DNA from 2 places in the Natronincola ferrireducens genome. Region 2 is predicted to be linked to the other one. Evidence: riboswitches for the same ligand, from Rfam matches in the RefSeq annotation. Region 2 holds a riboswitch; the other holds the start of a gene.
The links. A riboswitch is a leader RNA that binds a small molecule or an ion and turns the genes downstream of it on or off. The one in region 2 is predicted to bind cyclic di-GMP.
Positions count from the first base shown of each region.

Region 1: linked by a shared signal. The riboswitch ahead of BLS22_RS01660 (sensor histidine kinase) and the one ahead of BLS22_RS07270 (hypothetical protein) in region 2 are both predicted to bind cyclic di-GMP.

Region 1 covers NZ_FNFP01000001.1:364,454-367,896, reverse strand. The annotation lists gene BLS22_RS01660 (sensor histidine kinase) at 1-1,394, opposite strand, end outside; cyclic di-GMP riboswitch class II at 1,580-1,663, opposite strand; gene BLS22_RS15470 (pseudouridine-5'-phosphate glycosidase) at 1,842-1,967, opposite strand; gene BLS22_RS01655 (Glu/Leu/Phe/Val family dehydrogenase) at 2,138-3,391, opposite strand.
Region 2 covers NZ_FNFP01000002.1:358,452-361,894, reverse strand. The annotation lists gene BLS22_RS07275 (DUF169 domain-containing protein) at 1-604, opposite strand, end outside; gene BLS22_RS15080 (hypothetical protein) at 847-1,020, shown strand; cyclic di-GMP riboswitch class II at 1,803-1,886, shown strand; cyclic di-GMP riboswitch class I at 2,020-2,127, shown strand; gene BLS22_RS07270 (hypothetical protein) at 2,239-3,174, shown strand; gene BLS22_RS07265 (DUF5658 family protein) at 3,328-3,443, shown strand, end outside.

The DNA of each region.
Region 1 (3,443 bases), on a different contig from region 2:
TCTACGGTAATACCGTTAAGATTAGCTAAGCTATTAAGATAAGTGTTAATGGTTTTATGTAGGGACTTCTCCCCCCTCTTTCTTGAGCTTAGCCGATATATAGAAGCCCTTAGATCCTGCATAGCTTCGTTGGCAGATTGTCTAATATGCTCTAACTGTACTTTTAATCTATCATTTGAAATGCTTTGCCATTTTCCATTTAAAGCATGGATGGCATAAGTAATACTAAAAAGCCGTTGAGATACATTGTCATGTATTTCATTAGCAATTCGATTTTGCTCTTCTACTAGCATTAGTTGTTCTTCTATTTCTTCTAGCTCCAACCTTTCTAAAATGACAGTGCATAGGTTAGCAAGAAAGTATAACTGTCTTAACCTTAGCCCATTTAATTGGGTCTCATCCTCTAACTGAATTCCTATTAATCCATATCTATTGGTTGAGGATTTTACCTTTATCAGGCTGTATCTTTGGGCATTAATTATAAATTCCATGGGGTAAGCAGTATGTTTAAAGGAATCTCCATACTCTTGAATGGCCTTTTTAATCTGTAATTTCTCATTATTGATGCTTTTATCGTTACTGACTGTAATTATTTCCCTATATTTTGAATAGGGTAACCCACAAAAAAAAGCTAAATTTGTTTTTGTCAGTTTTTCTGTATAATCTGCAAAAACTTGAAATAGATTTTGACGATTGTTTTGGTTAGTGAATATCTCCACCGCCTGATAAAGATCCATAATGTGCTCCATGGATTCTTCAAGACTTCCATTCAGCTGTTGTAAAGCATCATTGGCTTTTAACAGCTCCCTTTTTTGTATCACTAAATGATGCGATTGCTCATGTAGCTTTTTGCATAGATTGGAAAGTAGTTGAACAGCTAATGTGATTAAAACAAATACTAAAACGAGGTGAGCATTTTCCTTTGTCATCTCTATAATTGATTGGTTGTAGTGATTAATAAAATTGATGCTTATAGCGGTTGCCGAAACAAGATAAAGGGTTAGGGTCAACCAGCAAAAGATGGTATTTAAATAATTAGCCGCCACTAAAACGGGATTCAATGCATACCAAATAAAAGGACTACTGATACCTCCTGATGGAAATAGTAATAGTATAATTCCTGAAGACTCTAATAAAACCAATACCTTCATGATAAATACGTTTTTGTGAAGCTTTATGTAGAAACCCATCATAATTTTTGCAGATAAATACAATAAAAAGATAACTCCTATCTTAAATATAATGGGTACAGAGGGTGTGCCAATTAGATAGAAGAGGGAAGTCAATAATAATGACATATATCGATAAATATAGATAACTTTTATCTCTCCAGGTTGATTTTCTAAGAAGTTGGTTTTCATAAACAAGGTAGTTACTTTCTGCCTATTGTCCACAGGCCACATCACTTCTTCCATGTTTTTATTCTATGATATTATTAGGTCTTTTACTGTCATTATTAATAAGCTTCTATATATTATTCTAAACCTCATTAGAATATTGCCATTTTAAAAAAATTATATGCAGTAGGTTTATTTATTGTAACAATTCCCCCTAATGGATTAGAACACAAAACCAGCTATTACTAGCTGGCAGGTTGCACTACTGACTCCTTGCATTCCAAGTGCCCAATTAAAGAATACAAATCATTGTCCCCATCTATATATTTTATTATATCTAGTTTGGGGGTTGTTTAAAATATAAACTCTTCGTTGTTATTCTTACAATATTAAGCTTTTAAATCATAGATTTGCTTTTTTACGTAAATTTCTACAGGAATATTAGTAAACTTTTGTAGTTTCTTTTCTTTTTTTGCATTTAAAATTCCTGTGTAATATCATCCTCTACAAATTCCCAGCAACTTTTCCAAAATCCAACGTAAACTGGGTTCCTACTCTATCATTACTATAAACTAGCGGTATATTCGCCTCTAGGCTTTTATCCTTTGGTATTTCCTTAATCGTTGCCAATCATGTTCTCTCTATACTGCTAATTTGTATAATAAGTAACTTGATTTGTTCTTAATCTATTAATAATTTGTTTGCTATTCTTTGTATTTAAATGATTAAATAGTAATAAAGGCAGATACTCCGAAGAATATCTGCCCCAACTATTACTATATAATTTTTATTTTAAAATCCTAGTACCAGCCTCTTAACTTCATAGCATCAGCAACACGCTTGATAGACATCATGTAAGCCGCTACCCTCATGTTTACCCCATGCTCTTCTTTTAATGCCCAAATTTCATTGAAGGCTTTTTCCATTAATTGAGATTGCTTTTCTTGAACTTCTTCAAAGGTCCAAGAATATCTCATTAGGTTTTGTACCCACTCAAAATAGGATACTGTAACACCACCAGCATTTGCTAAAATATCTGGTACTACAACGATGCCTCTTTCGTCTAGAATTTTATCTGCATCTAATGTTGTAGGTCCATTAGCACCTTCACTGATGATTTTAGCCTTAATATTAACAGCATTTTCTGCTGTAATTTGATTTTCTAAAGCACATGGCATTAAGATATCTACATTTAATGCAAAAACTTCATTTCTATCTATTACTTCTTCAGCTCCTGGGAAGTCTTTTACAATCTTGTGTTCTTTTACATATTCTGCTAATGCCGGTACATCAAGACCATTTTTGTTTATGATACATCCAGAGGCATCAGAAACCGCAACTACCTTAGCTCCCATTTCTGCAATATATAAAGCCGCATAACTACCTACATTACCAAAGCCTTGAAGAGCAACTGTTGCTTCTTCTAATGGTAAATTAATTTTCTTAGCAGCATCTCTCGCCATAATGGCCACACCATATCCAGTTGCTTCTGTTCTTGCTAATGAACCATAGAAGGATACAGGCTTTCCTGTAAGTACTCCAGGTTGGAAATCACCAGTAGCTTTGTGATATTCGTCTACCATCCAAGCCATAATTTGACCGTTTGTATTTACGTCTGGTGCCGGAATATCCACTTTTTCTCCGATGATTGGAGCAATAGCTCTAGTAAATCCTCTTGATAATCTTTCTAATTCTCCTTGGGATAATTCCGATGGATTTACAGTAATTCCACCTTTACCTCCACCATATGGAACACCAACTACACCACATTTAAATGTCATCCATGTAGAAAGAGCTTTTACCTCGTCCAGGTTTACATCTGGATGAAATCTAATACCACCTTTAAAAGGCCCTATAGCATCATTGTGCTGCGCCCTGTAGCCAATGAAACTTTTCACTGTGCCATCGTCCATTTTAACAGGAACCGCTACTTCCAATACTCTCATTGGATTTTTTAAAATCTCATATACCGCTGGATCTGTTCCTAGCTTGTCACATGCCTGCTTCACCTGCTTTTGAGCCGTTTCAAATACATTGATGTGTTTTTCCCCCATGTTCCTATACCCTCCTAAAAAATATTTTATATGCTTCTAAAAATATAGTGTA
Region 2 (3,443 bases):
TTTCATTATCATCCCATTTGGCTGCGAATCTCGTATTTGCACATAATAATGATACATTTATATCATTATTTTCATAGGGCGTGGCTGTACATTCTGAACATACCCCTTGATTACCAGTGAATTTAATATTTGTAGGAATTCCACAATCATATGAGTATCCCTGTACTATCCTCATAGCTTGATAAGGATTGGTAATCATGATAATCACATCAGGTTTTATTTCTATCTCTTTCAAAGGTCCTACTACAACACCATAGATTTTATGATCAACATACGTTACATTTCTTTGCACATTTTTTGCAATTCCAACACTTCTGTACATATTGAATGAATGATAAAGCCTCCCCGATACTACTTCATTATCTACATCCATTAGCCCTAAGGCCCTGGAAGATGCTTTACATAAAAAATTATCTGAATTTGCTTTGAAAGACTTACCTTTTGAAGCAAGTTTTACAGTATTACAATAAGACATTTTATAGTTTACTTGTTTTATATCTAAGCTATCAAATTCTTCTTTTGTAAAAATAAATTTAATGCCTACTATATTTCGAGAAAGTCCCAGTGTATAGTTTAATTGTTTGATGATATCCTTATGACTCAATTATCTCACTCTCCATCTTTTTAAATTGTATTTAATAAGTTTACCATTCTATCGTCTAAAAAAAGTCTATTAAAGATAGAAGAAAAGGGTGTCAGGCACTTAAATTACTAACTTATTGAACAAAAAAAGTCAATCTTAACAGGTCGGCTCTTTTTGTGTGGAAAAAATCAAAGGAGAAAGACATATATCATATCCAATCTTATGATAAATGATAATAAAATTAATAAAGGAGGACAATATCAATGATAAAAATAGCCCATGTAGAAGAAGCTAAAAGACTAACAGAACTACCACACAAGGTAGTAGAGGTAGTCAGAGAACTGGTAGAAATCTTAGACAGTGAGTATGGAGAGTACGGGGATGTGGATGGTGGAGAAAACTACACCAACACACTAATTCTGCTAAACAGTGACTAATCGGTTTCCCTAATCATTCCTGAGGGCATTACACCTAAGAAATTACTAAAGGAGGCAATCATCAATTACATGGCAAATAAATTTTTAAAAAACAGTTAACATAATAAAATACCTATCACTCAAAACTGAAAAACTATTACTTAGCCTAGAGATTACCAAAAGAACACCTCTTTGTCCCCCTAGGGACAGGAAAGTATACCTAGGATTTTTTATGCCCCAAAATGGGGGGTAAGACAGACAAAATTTTTCGGTAAGAATGTACACAAGGGACGATCTTGTTGAAAAAAGAGGTAAATCCCACTAGAAAATTTTTGGTGAACTCAACTTAAAAGAGATTGTCAGAAGTTCCAAAAGATTCAGGATAAAACATTTCTTAGAAAGAAAGTGATCATTTGAAAGTGTGGGAAATGAAATTTATCATATATAATGTTATCATAAATGATAACATTATTAATAAAGGAGGACACTATTAATGATACAAATAGACCCTGCAGAAGAAGTAAAAAAACTATTTCTTTAAGCTAATAATTTACAAGCTTTAACTAGGAACAACAGGGTTTCTTATAAAACCATAACAATAAATAAAAACGCTTTAAAATATTGAAATAACAACAATTATTTGCCCAGAAATGACTAGCGAAATTTATTTGCATAGGACTTTTGGCTAATTATAATATTATTAATGTCCAAAGAATATACTACATTAGAATAACATTTATACTACTTTTGGCTAGTATCATTTATACCTAAGGATATAGAATAACAAGATATTTATTACTTACCAAGCAATAGGGAGCTATGAAGTATGACCTTTATTTGGACACTTAGGTCACATGGAGCTGGTAGTGTAACCGACCTCTTGTAAATAAATTATCAATGGGAGGGGAGGGGAGGAGTGCTTATGATTAAGTATGGATTAACTAACTCGTGACATAAAAGTAAAGTTAATCTATAGGTATAGCTTTAAATTAGTTTTTCATACATTTATAGATATACTGACCTAAGGAAGGGCAAACTGCTCAAAAGAACAGGACGCAAAGCCTAGAGTCTAAGGTGCAGATGGTATGATAACGATACCTTTGCCACTATGATAGTCTGGTTGCTGATTATAGAATCGTTATTCTAATACAGATGATAAATCAAATCTAAACTGTTTTGCTAATATGCTAATAAAGGTATAAAACAATGAATCTATATGAGATGAAAGAGGGGAATATTATGAAAAAGAGATTATTCAGCATTTTACTAGCTGTTATGCTTATTTTCTCACTAGTTCAATTTGTTTTTGCAGGCACTGAAGATTGTACTAGTCCAAAAGTCAACCCTACTACGGGGAGCTATGACAGCATCCCTATATTAGGACCAAATCCAATTCCTAGTAGCCTTGAGGCTCCAGAAGGCTGTATATTAAAAGCTTTTAAAATAGATTTAGATGAAAACGAATTAGTAGACGGCATATATAAAGTCGGAGATGATGATACTGCAAGTACAGATCTTAATTCAAAGTTTCAAGTAACAATCACAAATAATGGAGATACATTTGCTTGGGCATCAACTATGCCAGTATTTCATGTATATGTAAAAGGTGGAAATCAAGGTGGTAACTTATACAGTTATTATCCTAAATATCCTCAGGGAGTTTACAATGACTGTGGGTTAAAACAACCAGCTAATAATCCTAACAATACTGGCTCAGGCTGGAGTCATATTACTTTCTACTATTGTGAAAAGCCTATGTTCTATGAAGAGACAGCTTGGGCTTATGGTGGGAATATTGCAAGAAAGTTTACATCTATTGAGGGCTTAAATGCAAACAACTGGGGATGGACCAATGGACCTATTAGTGAAGGTGAATATGTATTGAAATTGTGGGCTGGTGCTGGTCAAAATAATCTTGATAATGGAATTCATGTTGGAAATGTTATAGTTGATTATAAAGCTGGTACAGTGATTGTAAATTATGATATATTTAGTGGTTATGCACTTCAAGAAACCCATCTATGGATTGGGAACCAAGAGCTTCCTTCAGACCGTCGGGGTCGCTTAACCAATGCTCCTGGTCAATTGGGCTTTAAGGTAGGGGAAGAATATAAATTTAATGGCGATATCTATGTTGCTGCCCATGCTGTAGTAGGTATTCCCGCGGTAGATTAGGTGACTGTAATCAAAACAAGAAAAACCCTTCTATAGGGAAGCTGACCCTACAATGCCATTAAGTACCAGAGAGGATTAATAGAATACTTCAAATACTATCATACAACACACAAGTTTTTGTTGCATATACTTATAATAAGGAGTTGTATGATTATGAAAAAAAATCGTTTTATCTACTATGGTATATTTTTACTAACGGTTTTTGACATAGCTTTTACGTCGATAGGATTACAACTGGGGATTATAGAAGAGGCAAACCCTATCATGGA